2 regions of the Caballeronia sp. EK genome follow, and region 2 is predicted to be linked to the other one. Evidence: predicted binding sites of a transcription regulator. Region 2 holds the regulator's gene; the other holds the start of a gene.

Region 1 (7,565 bases), on a different contig from region 2:
GAGCCGCGCGTGTCTCTTCGATGAGAATGTCTGCTTGCTTATTGCGGCGTCTGGCCGAGCGGTGTCGTCGACATCGTGCGTCCGGAAGACGAACTGCCCTCCGTGGAAGCGCCATATGCGCTTTGCGTGCTGACCTTCGCTTCCGCTGCCTGGATGTCGGCGGGATAGAAGGCGTCGCGCTCGGACGGGTTATAGCCGGCTTGCTCGACGCGTTGCAGGTCCTGCCTGACCTGTGCGCGCGTCAGGCCGTCGGACTGTTGTGCGAGCGCGGTCAGCGGTGCGACGGCGAGCGCGATCATGGCGATGCGTGTGACCAGTTTCATGGCGTACTCCTCATGTGCGTGAAGGATGAACGCGGCGTGCGGGTGTGCGATTTGCAACGTCGGCACGCTTACCACAGCCACCACTGGATTCTATGTGTAGCACCGTGACGACATGCTGGCGATCAGATGGCGTTATCGTCAGATTGGAGCGCGCGCTGAACACGAGGAAGAAGCATCGAAGGGCTGTCTGAAATCGCGTGTGGCCGATGATAGACTCGCCCGCGAGAGCGGTTTGTAAGCCACTTAAAATCAGGAACCGATAAATTGCCTTTCAATCTGCCGACCACAGCCACCGCGCCGTTTTGTCCATCGGAAGTCAAGGGCTCGGTGGCCGTTTCGCCGGGCGCTCCGCTCTGGAAAAAGCTTTTGCAATTCGCGGGACCGGGCTTGCTCATTTCCATCGGGTATATGGACCCCGGCAACTGGGCTACGGACATCGAAGCCGGATCGCGTTATGGCTATAACCTGCTCTTCGTGGTCGTGCTGTCGAGTCTCGCGGCGATGGTGCTGCAATGCCTTTCCATGAGGCTTGGCATCGTCACGGGAAAGGATCTCGCGTAGCTTTCGCGCGAGCGCTATGCAAAGCCCGTCGCGAATGTGCAATGGATGCTGGCGGAGTTATCGATCATCGCGTGCGATCTCGCGGAAGTGCTCGGCGGTGCGCTCGCGTTTCACTTGCTGTTCGGTGTTTCGCTGATATGGGGCGTGGTGCTCACCGCATTCGATACGCTCATCGTGCTCGGATTGAAGGGCAAGAACTTTCGCGATCTCGAAGCGATCATGCTCGGGCTGATTGCGACGATCGGCGTGGGTTATGTCGTCGAGCTCGTGCTCGTCAAGCCGCATTGGCCTTCCATCGCCGCAGGGCTCGTGCCTTCGATTCACGCGTTGAGCGATCGCGAGCCGCTCTATCTCGCGATAGGCATTCTCGGCGCGACCGTGATGCCGCATAACCTGTATCTGCATTCCTCGATCGTGCAGACGCGCGTCGTGAATCGCGATGCGAAGAGCCTTGCTTCGGCGATCAATTTCTCGCGGCTCGACACCATCGTGTCGCTGGTTCTTGCGCTGCTCATCAATGCGGCGATCCTGATTCTCGCGGCATCGGCGTTCCATGCGACGGGGCACACGCAAGTCACCGAAATCGAGGATGCGTACAAGCTGCTTGCACCGATCGTCGGCACCGGGCTTGCCGCAGTTCTTTTTGCGGTGACGCTATTCGCGTCGGGACAAAGCTCCACGTTCACCGGAACCATCGCGGGGCAGGTGATCATGGAAGGGTTCCTGAACCTGAAGATTCCCTGCTATCAGCGAAGGTTCATCACGCGGGCGCTGGCGCTCGTGCCGGCGTTGATCGGCGTGTATGTGATGGGGAACGGCGCGGTCGGGAAGCTGCTCGTCGCGAGTCAGGTCGTGCTGAGCCTGCAGTTGCCGTTCGCGCTTTATCCATTGATTAGGATGACGAGCGATCGAAGCCTGATGGGGACGTTCGCGAACAAGCCGTATATGAAGCTTGTCGCGTGGCTGCTGTTCGTCGTGATCAGCGCGGCGAACATATGGCTCGTCGTGCAGACGGCGACGGAGTGGATTGGTTGATCGGATACGAGCGCCATGCACCGGTCACGTACATGGCGCGCCACCCACCTTTACTGCGCCGACAGATAGAACGCCTGGTCTCGTTGCGGCGTCACGCCGACGATCGTGAGCTGCCCGTTCACGACAGTCGCTTCGACGGACACCGACACGTTGCTGAGAGCACATAACGAGCCCGTGAAATTCAGCGTGCCGTCGAGCAGATGCTTGCCAGTCGAGCGCGGTTTGAAGCTGCCGGTGAACGTGCACGCGTTCTGTGTGCCCTTGGCCGTGCCGTCGGCGGCGACCGTGATCGTCGAGACCGGCGTGACGCCCGTGCCGCTGGTCCACGCGCGCGCGATGTCGCTGATGGCGATCGGCGTGTCGTATGTCGCGTTGTAGTTGCCGTTGAAGCTCGTGGCGGTCGTATCCGGGCTGACGAAGAGGCTCGTCGTCGCCGTGAGCGCGCTCTTCGCGGTGAAGTTGCCGGACAGCGTGCCGGCGCGAATCGCGCCAAGCGTGTGAAAGCCGACAGTCGCCGGATCGGTGAACGCGCCGTCCGTTGCCGTCATGATGCCTTCGATCAGCCAGACAAACGAACCGTTCTGCGTATAGATACTGAAGTACTGGCCGGTTTCGAGCACGATGGTCTGTGCCGCAACCGACTGCGACGAATTCACTGAGCCGTACCAGATGCCTTCCGGCAACGCGTGGGAAGGATTGGGGACGCAGGACTTCGTCAAAGTGCCGAGGTCGGTCTTGCAAGTCTGATCGTCGCCCCCGCCTCCGCAGGCGGCGAGTATGGGCAGGGCGAGCAGCATCAGCTTCGATAAGAGTTTCATAGCGTATTGTGGGTCTTTGTAGTAGACACGGACTGCGGCTCTCTTTACGGCGCACCGACAAGGGGTTAACGGAACATCGGCGGAAAACTTTAGATGCGCGGACCACGCTGCTGAATGTCGAGTGCAAAGCAAAGCGCCATGCCTTTGCAGGCATGGCGCTTTGACCGGATCCGGCGTATCCCTACTTCACCACCGCGACCGGCGCATTCGATTTGGCCGCCACTGCCGATGGAATCGCCGCATCGACAGGCCGCGTCTCATCGACCGTGGTCCGTCCGCCATCGCGGAAGAACGCCTGCTCGGCCGCCTTGTTCAGCACGAGAATACTGATCCGCCGATTCGTAGGCTCATCGACGACATCCTTGTTGAGCGGCAGCACGTCGGCCAGTCCGCGCACCTGCAACACCTTGCTTTCCTTCATGCCGCCCGCGACGAGCGCCCGTCTTGCCGCATTGGCGCGCTCACTCGAGAGTTCCCAGTTCGAATAGCCCGCCTGACTGCCGGAATAGGCCACCGCATCCGTATGCCCCGCGATCGATACGCGGTTATCGACATCGTTCAGCGATGCGCCGATGTTGGTCAGGATCGTCGTTACATAACCTTCGATCTTCGAGCTGCCGGATGCGAACATCGGCCGCTTGAGCGAATCGACGATCTCGATGCGCAGTCCTTCGCTCGTGATCGCGATGCGAATCTGATCCTTGAACGCGCGCAACGCGGGCATCTGCTCGATGAGCGCCATCAGCTTCTGCTTGAGCTGCTGCAGCTTCTGCAAGTCTTCCATCGCGACGGCCGCGCGCGCGATCGATTGCGGCACGGGCTGCGCCTGGCTCTTCTTGCCTTCACCCGGACGCGTGCTCGACAAGTCCTTGCCGCCGCCCGTGATGACGCTCGTATGCGCCGACGCGCCGCCATCGTTGCCAAAGAGCGCGGAGAGCGGCGTATTGAAGTACTGCTCGATGCCTTCCTTGTCGTACTTCGAGGTCGAGCCGAGCAGCCACATCAGCAGAAAGAACGCCATCATCGCGGTGACGAAGTCGGCGTAGGCGATCTTCCACGCGCCGCCATGATGACCGTGGCCATGCGCCTTCTTCTTGCGCTTCACGACGACGGTAGGCGCGAGCACCGATTGCAGCGGATCGCGTGATGGTTTCTCAGCCATGATGTCTATGCCGTGAAGTTAGGAAGCCGACTTCGGCATCTTGGTTGCGCGCACCGCGTCATCGAGTTCCTTGAAGCTCGGACGGTCGGCGGTGAAGAGCACCTTGCGGCCGAACTCGACGGCGACCGTCGGCGCATAGCCGTTCATCGATGCGAGCAGCACGGACTTCACGCACTGGAACGGCTTCGCTTCGGCCGCGCCCTTGGCGTTGAGCAGATCCGCGAGCGGGCCGATGAAGCCATACGCCAGCAGAATGCCGAGGAAGGTGCCGACGAGCGCACCCGCGATCATCTCGCCGAGCACCGCGGGCGCTGCACCGACCGAACCCATCGTGTGCACGACGCCCATCACGGCCGCGACGATACCGAACGCGGGCAGGCCGTCCGCCATCTTCTGGATCGCATTGGCCGCGACCGCGCTTTCGGTGTGATGCGTCTCGAGTTCCTCGTCCATCAGGTCCTGCATTTCGAGCGCGTTGACGTTGCCCGCCGACATCATGCGCAGATAGTCGACGATGAAATCGAGCAGATGATGATCGGCCATCACGTGCTCGTACTTCTGAAAGACCGGGCTGGACTCGGGCGCGTCGACATCGGCTTCGAGCGCCATCATCCCTTCCTTGCGCGCCTTCTGCAGCAGTTCGTAGAGCAGCGCGATCAGCGCGAGATATTTCTCTTTCGAGTAGCCGCCGCCCTTGAAGGCCTTCGGGATGGATTGCAGGGTTTTCTTGAGCGTGGCCGTCGGATTCGAGACGACGAACGCGCCGATCGCCGCGCCGAAAATACACAGCAGCTCGAACGGTTGCACGAGGGCGGCGAGGTGGCCGCCGACGCCGATGAAGCTTCCGATCACCGAGCCGATAACCAGGACCCATCCGATGATGACAAACATGTTTTCTCCGCAAATGTCCGGGCGCCGCGAGCCGTGCGTGCTCGGGATTGAGGCGCGCACGGCTCGCGACGCATTGTTTCGCTTGTTGTGGGGCTTATCGGCTTTTAATCACCGGACATTTAGGGTGACGCGCGCAACTTTTTCTGCGCAAATGTTTGCGAAGTAAATCTTACGTTCGTTCGCGATATAGTCTCATGGCGTTCGAGGCGATTACGTCGCGGGTAATGGATCGTGCGCACGGGCTCGTCTAACATCGCTCGCATGAACTCGACCCTTGCACACTCCGCCATGCAATCGAGCGTCGGCACGCTGTTGCGCGAATGGCGTCAGCGGCGACGCCTGAGCCAGCTCGATCTCGCCGGCGTCGCGGACGTCTCCACGCGTCATCTGAGCTTCGTCGAATCGGGCCGCTCGCTGCCGAGCCGCGAGATGCTCATGCGTCTCGCCGAGCAACTCGACGTGCCGCTGCGCGAGCGCAATACGCTGCTCGTTGCGGCCGGTTATGCGCCGCTGTATCGCGAGCGCGCGCTCGCCGATCCGCAACTCGCCGCGGCGCGCCGCGCGATCGATCTCGTGTTGAAGGGGCACGAGCCTTATCCCGCGCTCGCCGTCGATCGTCACTGGACGATGGTCGCGGCCAACGCGGCGTTCGCGCCGCTCGTCGCATCGGCGGATCAAGAACTGCTCGCGCCGCCGGTGAACGTGCTGCGCCTGTCGATGCATCCGCAAGGTCTCGCCGATGTGATCGACAACTGGCACGAGTGGCGCGCGCATCTGCTCGCGCGTCTGCGCCGGCAGATCGACGTCTCGGGCGATGCGACGCTCGCCGCGCTCTTCGCGGAACTCGAGGCGTATCCCGCGCCCGCCCATGCCGGGCACGCGACGCGAGCGGACACCGACCCTGTCGTCGTGCCGCTGCGCATGCGCACGCAATACGGCGTGCTGTCGTTCTTCAGCACGACGACGGTCTTCGGCACGCCGGTCGATATCACGTTGTCCGAACTCGCGATCGAGGCATTTTTTCCCGCCGACGACGTCACAGCCGCCGTTCTGCGCCAGCTCGACGATGCGAGACGTTGAGCTTGCGTCGCCGCCCGCATGCTTACAGAATTGAACCTGGTGCGCATGTGCGAATCAATGAGAAGGCAGGCTGCGTGCTAACGGTGCGCAGCCTGTGTCAGCTTTTGTCCAACCAACGCGGAAGGCAGCGATGATTCAAACATTCGAGCAGGTAATCGGCGGGCAAAACATGCAGTTCTGCGCGAGCATCGCGGAAGGTGGCGGACCGGCGCGGGTCATCATCAGCCGCGCGGATTCGGCGGAGTCGCTCGTGATCGTCGAGGCCGACGGCATCATCGGTGCGATCAAGGCGGAAGTCGAAGCGCCCGATACGCTCGTCGCCGATGCCGTGCGCAAGGCGCAGCAGGAAGCGTTGATCGAGCGCGCGCTGGAAACCGGCACCGTGCAGACGACGAGCCTGTAGCAGCGTTTCAGGCGGGCTTATCAGGAAGAATGCCCGCGCGGCTCATGCGGCCGCGCGGGCATTGCTTTATCAACTCGCCGGTCGTTCAGCGGGTCACATGCGCGGCTCGCCGTTCTTCGGATCGGCGGGCACCATCGGCGTGGCGGAATCCGGGCCGTCGGGCATGTCCGGGTCGTCGGGGTTCGGCGGGGCGTCCGGATCGAGCAGCTTGTCCGGGTCCGGTTCGAAAGGCTCTTCGGGGGAGCGAGGCATCGTCGACATGGTGATCTCCTGAATCTTCCGTCAATGGATGGATCTTCCAGCGTGCTTTGCCCTGACACTGCAACGTGCGTTCCCGCTGCCGCCCGTCTTCATTCGGCTTCGTCGGAAAGCGCGCCGCACGCGCGTTTCGCGGCTTCCGTCTTCGCGCTCGCCGGATTGCGCACGTGGCGCGCGATCAGCGCGGCGGCCAGCAACAGCGCGACGGAAATCGCCGCCGACCAGCGCACCGCATCGACGATATGTTCCGCACTCGGCGCGCCGTCGCCATGCGCCGCAAGCGCGCCGAACGCCGCGACGCCGATCGCGCCCGCCGCCTGCCGCGCGGTATTGAGCACCGCCGACGCCGTGCCCGCGCGCTGCTGGCCGACGGTGCCGAGCAGCGCGGTCGTCATCGCCGGAACCGCGAGGCCCATGCCGGAGGGAATCAGCAGGAACGGCACGAGCAGCGCGGCCGTGGGCGTCGTCGCATCGACGAAGCCGAGCGCCGCGAAGCCCGCGGCATCGAGCAGCGCGCCGGCGATCATCGGGCCACGCGAGCCGAAGCGCGCCACGACGGGGCCGCTCGCCAGGTTCGAGATCAGGAAGCCGCCCGTCAGCGGCAGGAACGCGAGACCGGTCTGCAAAGGCGTATGACCGAGCACACGCTGCAAATACAGGCTCAAAACGAAGACCATTCCATAATAGGTGAGATTCACGCCGATACCGAAGACGACGGCCGCGCTGAACGTGCGCTCGGCGAAGAGCGAGAGCGGCAGCATCGGCGCGCGGCTTTTTCGTTCGACCGCGATGAACGCGCCGCCCGCCGCCAGCGCGAGCAGAAGTCCGCCGATCACGAGCGGATGCGCCGGTCCGAGCGGACGCAGTTCGATCACCGCGCCGACCAGCGCAGCGAGCGCGACGATCGCGAGCGCCTGGCCGGGCAGGTCGATGCCGCCCGCATGTTCACGGTCTTTCGCGCGCGTTTTCTCGACCCACACGAGCGTCGCCGCGATGCCTGCCGCGCAGATCGGCAGATTGACCCAGAAGATGCT
Region 2 (7,565 bases):
TTGCCGTTCGCAAGCGATTTCAGATAGTCGGAGAGATGCGAACGCGTCGGCCACCACGCGGAAAATCGCGCGTGACGCGATCCGATGAAGCCCCAAACGATACGCGCGGCAACGAGCCCGGCCGCCACATATCCAAGCAAACGATGCGTGGAATCCGTCGGCCCGAACAGATTCCACAAGACGATGCCCGCCACGGCCCAGTGCGTGAGCCGCACCCACGCGTCCCAGACTTTCACGCGGGCAAAGTCCGTCACGCTTACTCGACTTCCGACTTCACGACAGCCAGCGTCTTCGTGTCGTAATAGATCTCGACTTTCTTGCCGTTCTTGTCGTGGCCGTAGATCTCATAGCAGTTGCCATCGACCTTGAACTTGCGAATCTTGTAGCCTTGCGACTCGAGTTGAGCCTTGGCATCCGATTCCTTCATCCACTCGCTCTTCGGATGCGCGGTGCAGTCGGCCTTCGCGAAAGCCGCGCCCGAAAAGCTCAACGCCAATGACAACGCCAGAATCTTAAGCATCGCTAACTCCCTGTGTTTTCGAACTGGCTACTCTACTGCCACCGGGAGCGGTCTGCAAGAAGATTGAAAGTTTGTCCCTTAGCGCTGTCCTTGCCGGCGAATTTGTTCGAGTGTCGCGCCCGGCGTGCTCTGATCCTGCGGAATGCGGATCTCGATCAACGCGGGCAGGCCGGATTTCCGGGCGCGTTCGAATGCAGGCATGAACTGATCCGTCGTTTCGACGAGTTCGCCGTGTGCGCCGAACGCGCGCGCAAACGCGACGAAATCCGGATTCGTCAGCCCCGTCCCATGCACGCGATTCGGGTAATGCCGCTCCTGGTGCATGCGGATCGTTCCGTACTGCGCGTTGTTCACGACGATGAAAATCACCGGCAATTCATATTGCATCGCCGTGGCGAGTTCCTGACTCGACATCATGAAGCAGCCGTCGCCCGCGAACGCGATCACCGTGCGGTCCGGATAAAGCGACTTCGCGGCGATCGCGGCGGGCACGCCGTAACCCATCGCCCCGCTCGTCGGCGCGCATTGCGATCGGAAATGCCGATACGAATAGTGCCGATGCAGCCATGTCGCGTAATTGCCCGCGCCGTTCGTGAGGATCGAATCGGCGGGAATCGTTTCCGCGAGCTGGCGCATGATTTCGCCGAGCTGGACATCGCCGAGCATCGGACGCGGCGTGCGCCATTCGAGATACGCGGCGTGCGCGGCCTCGGCCTCGCCATTCCACGCGATATTCGCGGGCGGCGTCAGGGCCGCGAGCATCGACGCGATTTCCGGCATGCCCGAGACGATCGGCAGATCGGCGCTGTACACGCGCCCGAGTTCCTCCGCGCCCTGATGCACGTGGATGAGCGTCTGCTTCGTCTTCGGGATGTCGAGCAGCGTGTAGCCGCCCGTCGTCGATTCGCCCATGCGCGGGCCGAGCACGAAGAGCACGTCGGCATCGCGCACGCGCGCGGCGAGCGCCGGATTGATGCCGAGGCCGACATCGCCCGCATAGTTCGGATGCTCGTTCGACAGCGTGTCCTGATAGCGGAATGCGCAGCCCACCGGCAAGCGCCATTGCTCGACGAAGCGCGCGAAGTCCTGCGTCGCCTCAAGCGTCCAGCCGCTGCCGCCCGCGATCACGAACGGCTTCTTCGCGCTGGCGAGCAGTTCGCGCAACCGGTCGATCTGCGCCGCCGACGGCGATGCCGCCACGCGCTGATAACGCGGCGCGGGCGGCGCTGCGGCGACCGCTTCGGTCAGCATGTCTTCGGGCAGCGCGAGCACGACCGGACCCGGACGGCCCGAGGTCGCCGTGTGAAATGCGTGGCTCATGTATTCCGGCACGCGGCGCGGATCGTCGATCTGCGCGACCCATTTGGCCATCTGCCCGAACATGCGCCGATAGTCGATTTCCTGAAACGCCTCGCGGTCCATGTGATCCCGCGCGCATTGGCCGATGAGCAGGATCATCGGCGTCGAATCCTGAAACGCGGTGTGCACGCCGATCGACGCGTGCGTCGCGCCCGGCCCGCGCGTGACGATCGCGACGCCCGGTTTGCCCGTCAGCTTGCCGACCGCTTCGGCCATGTTCGCCGCGCCCGCCTCGTGGCGGCAGACGATCGTCTGAATCTGCGAGGTTTCGTCGTGCAGGGAATCGAGCACGGCGAGAAAGCTCTCGCCGGGCACGCAGAACACGCGCTCGACGCCGTGATGCACGAGCGCATCGACGAGAAGACGCGCGCCGGTAGTTTGATTGTCGGGAGAAGCGGATTGCGCGGAGGGGACAGCGGACGCCATGCGAAGAACTCTCCTGTGAGTGTCCGGATCGTCGCGGATGCGGGCCGGACCGTGAGCGAATTGCCCTAAAGCTTACGCCGTCGGGCGAGCACGCGGCCAGAAGCAAAGCGGAATTTTTTCCCGGCGCGCGCGGCCTGTTCGCGCCGTCCGCGGCATTTCCATCAGCCGAAATACCCCTTTTTCTCGCCCCTTATCCAGCGATGGAGAAAGGGTGGAGTTCGCAATAATGGCTTCACTGAAAAGCGGACACGGCAACGAGCCAAGCGGGTCCGCCTCGCAAAGATCGCAGTTTCACCTCATCGGGGGCAAGTTTGAACATTCGTAAATTCATCGGCGCGAACAGCCGCGACGCATTGCGCCAGGTTCGTGAAGCGCTCGGCCCCGATGCCGTGGTGCTGTCCAATCGCACGCTGGATGATGGTTCCGTGGAGATCGTCGGCGTCGCGGACAGCGATATCGCGTCGATCTCGCCGGCCGCGAAGGAACAGGCCGTACGCTCGGCAGGCTCGTCGCGCGCCGCGCTGGCTGCCGCGGCCGCCGCGCTGCCGGCTAAGCAATCCGCCGCGAATCCCTACGCGAGCGGCGACGTGTTTTCGTCGGTCTTCGGCGCGAACACCGACGCCGACGATGAAGACGATTTCGCGCACGAACACGAAGCCGCATCCGACGAAGAAGCGCCGCGCACGATGGCCGACTCGAACCCGTGGCTGATCGAGCATGCGAAGCGCATCGCGCAGCAGGCGACGATGCCGTCGAACCGTCCGCTGACGGCGTCCGCCGCGATCGCTCGCGGTATGGGCGTGCCGGTCCCGGTCGCCGCGTCGGAAACGCGCGCCGACAGAACGCCGGAAGCAGGCAAGTACGCGATTCGCCAGCAAGCGCATGCGCAAGCGAACCGCGCGGAAGCCATCGCTCAGGCGCGCGTTCAATCGAAGGTCGAAACGCCCGACTGGGCACGCGAAGCCGCGCAGGTCGCCGCACGCCGCGCCGCGCAGAAGATCAACGCGAGCGCGCCGCACGCCGAAGCACCGGCGGCGAGCACCGCGCCGGCTGCGCAGGAAGGCGCCTTCGAAGGTCTGCCGGCGAACGCGGCGGCGGTCGTGACCGAAGCGATCCGCGCACGCATGGAGCAGGTCGTCAACGAAACGGTGATGAACGAGCTTTCGTCGATGCGCTCGATGATGGAAGAGCACTTCTCCGGTCTGCTCTGGGGCGAGCGCCAGCGCCGCAATCCGACGGGCGGCGCGCTGACCAAGCGTCTATTCGCCGCCGGTTTCTCCGCGCAACTCGTCCGCATGATGGTGGACAACATGCCGGAGATGGAAAGCGTGGAAGGCGCGCTCGAATGGGTGCAGGAAGTGCTCGAATCGAACATCCCGGTGATGGATAGCGAAGATGCACTGATGGAACGCGGCGGCGTGTTCGCGCTGATGGGCCCGACGGGCGTCGGCAAGACGACGACCACCGCGAAGCTCGCGGCGCGCTGCGTGATGCGCTTCGGCGCGAGCAAGGTCGCGCTGCTTACGACCGACAGCTACCGGATCGGCGCGCACGAGCAACTGCGCATCTTCGGCAAGATTCTCGGCGTGTCGGTTCACGCGGTGAAGGACGCCGCGGACCTGCAGCTCGCGCTTTCCGAGCTGCGCAACAAACATATCGTGCTGATCGACACGATCGGCATGAGCCAGCGCGACCGCATGGTCTCCGACCAGATCGCGATGCTGTGCGGCGCGGGCCATCCGGTGCAGCGCATCCTGCTGCTCAACGCGACGAGCCACGGCGACACGCTCAACGAAGTCGTGCAGGCATACAAGAGCGCCGCGGATCAGCCGCCGCTCGCGGGCTGCATCCTGACCAAGCTCGACGAAGCGACGAATCTCGGCGGCGTGCTCGATACGGTCATCCGCTACAAGCTGCCGGTGCATTACGTGTCGACCGGCCAGAAGGTGCCGGAGAACCTGTACGTCGCGACCAAGCGTTTTCTCATCAAGAGCGCATTCTGCATTCCCCGCGACGGCTCGCCGTTCGTGCCGCAGGACGAAGAAGTGCCGGCGCTGCTCTCCGCATTGTCCGCGCGCGCCACGACCGAACTGCATGGGGTGCACTTTGGATAAGTTCGTGCTCGACCAGGCGGAAGGTCTGCGACGGCTGCTCACGCGTGCCGGTTCGCGCGTGGTGGCGGTTGCGGGCGGGCCGGCGGGCATCGGGTGCACGTCGGCGGTGGTGAATCTCGGCGCGGCGCTGTCCGTGCACGGCAAGGATGTGCTCGTGATCGACGAGCATCAGGACGCGGGATCGGTGAGCCGCATGCTGGGTTTGTCCGATGCAGGCACGCTCGCCGCGGTGATGTCCGGCCGCCGCGCGCTCGCCGATGTCGTCGAGCGCACGCCGTTCGGCTTCTCGCAGATCGCCGCACCGCGCGACGAGCGCATCAGCCACGACGCCGCGCAGTGCCGCGCATTGCTCGATGGTCCGGCCGACATCGTTTTGATCGATGCGCAACTGGACCGTCACGGCGCGCTGTCGACGCTCGCGGCTCAGGCGCATGACTTTCTCATCGTGACGCGGGTTGCCGCGTCGGCGATCACCGAGGCGTATGCGTGCATGAAGCGCCTGCACTACGCCCATGCGATCGGCCAGTTCCGCGTGCTCATCAATCACGTGCAGAACCCGGCCGACGCGGCGGTCGCATTCGACAACCTGTCGGGCGTCGCGAGCCGGTATCTGGCCGTGTCGCTCGTGCAGGCAGGGTATGTGTCCGAGGATGCGCGCGTCGCTCGGGCAAAGGAACTCTCACGCTGCGCAGTCGAAGCGTTCCCGGCCACGGCCGCGGCACGCGACTACCGCGCGATCGCGGCGGAGCTCCTCCACTGGCCGATGCGCCCCGCGCCGTACATGCGCGCGGCGAACGGCCAGCCAGACGCGCGAATTCCGGTTGGCGACTCTGAACAGGGCGGGCGGGAGGCGGCGCATCGTGTGGCCGCGCTTCACGACTTTGCAATGAGCAGCACGGCGTCGATGTGATCAAGATAGGTGACCATGATGTATAACGCCCAAGGCAAACTCTCACAGTCGGACGTCCTGACGAAATATGCGCCGCTCGTTCGTCGGCTGGGGCTTCAGCTCGTCGCCAAGATGCCGGCGAGCGTCGATCTCGACGATCTCATCCAGGCCGGCATGATCGGTCTGCTGGACGCGGCGAGCCGCTACAAGGAAGATCAAGGCGCGCAATTCGAAACCTACGCGAGCCAGCGCATTCGCGGCGCGATGCTCGACGAGCTGCGCGCCAACGACTGGCTGCCGCGCAGCATGCGCAAGACGTCGCGCGAAGTGGAATCGGCGGTGCATAAGGTCGAGCAGAACCTCGGCCGCTCCGCGAGCGAGACGGAGATCGCCGAGCACATGAAGATGCCGCTCGACGAGTATCAGTCGATGCTCCAGGATCTGCACGGCAGCCAGCTGATCTACTACGAAGACTTCGACCGCTCCGCCGACGACGAGCCGTTCCTCGACCGCTATTGCGTCGATCGCTCGGATCCGCTTTCGGCGCTGCTCGACGACAGCCTGCGCGGCGCGCTGATCGAAGCGATCGACAAGCTGCCCGAACGTGAGAAGCTGCTGATGAGCCTTTACTACGAACGCGGCCTGAACCTGCGCGAAATCGGCGCGGTGATGGAAGTGAGCGAATCGCGCGTGTGCCAGCTGCACAGCCAGGCGGTCGCACGTCTGCGCACGAAGCTGCGCGAGCAGGCGTGGACGAGTGTCGAGGCCTGATTCAGTTCGTTTCGAAGTCGCGCGTTTCGGCGAAGACCGTTTTCCCTTCGCCGAGACTTTTTGCGCGATACATCGCACGATCGGCGGCGCGCAGCACGGCGGTGATGCCGGATTGCTGCGCGCTCGTCGCGCTCGAAAGCAGACACGCGCCGATGCTCGCCGATACCGACACCGGCCGCTCCTGCACCGATGTCATCGCGTCGAGAATCGAGTGAATGCTGTCGGCCACCGATAGCACCGCCGCGCGGTCGCGCACCTGATGTGCAAGCACGACGAACTCGTCGCCGCCCAGACGCGCGATGGTGTCCGACTTGCGCATGCGCTTCGCGAGCGATTGCGCGAAGGCTTGCAGCAGCATGTCGCCGACGGCGTGACCGTAGGTATCGTTCACTTCCTTGAAGCCGTCGAGATCGATGAGAAGGAGCGCGGTGGCATCGTCGCCGCCGGTTTCGCGCGCGGTCATCGCACGATCGACGATCCGTTCGAGCGCGTATCGGTTGGACAGGCCCGTGAGCGGATCGGTCGATGCCTGACGCGCGAGATCGCGATTCGCATTGCCGAGGCGATCGACGAGTACGCTCAAATACACCGATGCGCCCAGCACGCTCAAACCCAGCCCGATCGCGGCGGGAAGATTGGCGCGCCACCACGGCTGCCAGACGCCGAGCGCCATCACGACGATGAGCGCCGTCGCGCATGACACCGCGAGCGTGCGCTTGCCGTAACGGCATCCCGAGCCGATCAGAAACCAGAACATCACCCAGATGAGCGGCAGCGCGATCGCGCCGCCCGCTGCAAGCGCGAGCCCGAGCAGCGTTTGATCGGCGATGGTCGTGACCGTGAGACGCTTCTCCGACGGCGTGCTCATGCGGTTGACGATCAGCAGCGTGGCAGCACCGTAAGACACGTAGAGCGCGATGAGACGCGCGACCGCCAGTGCATCGTAGGAAGGGCGGAGCCACGCGAAGATGCCGTAGGCCAGAAGAACCGCCGCTCCCATCCAGACCCGCAGCGTGGCCTGCTCGCGTTCGGGATTCCGGTGCTCGGACCATGCGAAGGCATAAGGCCGGCGTGCCGGTTGATGCGCCTGCTCCATACTGAACCCCTGGATGGTGATTTCTTTCTTTTATCTTGCTGTCTTTACTGCGGCCCCGTCGCGTGGCATCGACTTTATGGCGTGGTATCGAATTGCGCCGAGCGAGCGATCCGCTATTTTGCAACGTTTTGCGAAGACGCTGTGTTTCGTGTAATAACGGCTTTCGCACTTCTATTTCCGATTCACCGTGATGCGCGACGAATCCATTTCTCTGGCCGGCGAATGGCTGCCGGTCTGCAATAGCGAAGACGTCCCCGAAGGCGGCGCGCGCGGCTTTGTCGTCGCCGATGAGTGCATCGTCGTGTGGCGCGACGGTAGCGGCGCGGCGCATGTTTGGCGCGATTACTGTCCGCATCGCGGCGCGCAGTTGTCGCTCGGGCACGTGATGCG

What was found. Region 2 encodes FliA, which starts transcription of late flagellar genes. Its sites were predicted from a motif close to CTAAAGTTTNNNNNNNNNNNGCCGNTA; they were not measured.
Region 1: a site for FliA is predicted at 4,886-4,912, ahead of motA (flagellar motor stator protein MotA). Genes of this name have one in related genera too.

What each region holds. Positions count from the first base shown of each region.
Region 1 covers NZ_JACSUE010000006.1:392,121-399,685, reverse strand. The annotation lists gene IAG25_RS20355 (DUF4148 domain-containing protein) at 39-323, opposite strand; partial or broken gene IAG25_RS20350 (Nramp family divalent metal transporter) at 588-1,919, shown strand; gene IAG25_RS20345 (hypothetical protein) at 1,970-2,737, opposite strand; gene motB (flagellar motor protein MotB) at 2,919-3,899, opposite strand; gene motA (flagellar motor stator protein MotA) at 3,918-4,790, opposite strand; gene IAG25_RS20330 (helix-turn-helix transcriptional regulator) at 5,052-5,870, shown strand; gene IAG25_RS20325 (hypothetical protein) at 6,001-6,273, shown strand; gene IAG25_RS20320 (hypothetical protein) at 6,367-6,534, opposite strand; gene IAG25_RS20315 (MFS transporter) at 6,624-7,565, opposite strand, start outside.
Region 2 covers NZ_JACSUE010000012.1:920-8,484, reverse strand. The annotation lists gene IAG25_RS29965 (cytochrome b/b6 domain-containing protein) at 1-254, opposite strand, end outside; gene IAG25_RS29960 (PepSY domain-containing protein) at 257-520, opposite strand; gene IAG25_RS29955 (thiamine pyrophosphate-binding protein) at 599-2,305, opposite strand; gene flhF (flagellar biosynthesis protein FlhF) at 2,617-4,419, shown strand; gene IAG25_RS29945 (MinD/ParA family ATP-binding protein) at 4,412-5,329, shown strand; gene IAG25_RS29940 (RNA polymerase sigma factor FliA) at 5,345-6,079, shown strand; gene IAG25_RS29935 (GGDEF domain-containing protein) at 6,081-7,175, opposite strand; gene IAG25_RS29930 (aromatic ring-hydroxylating oxygenase subunit alpha) at 7,366-7,565, shown strand, end outside.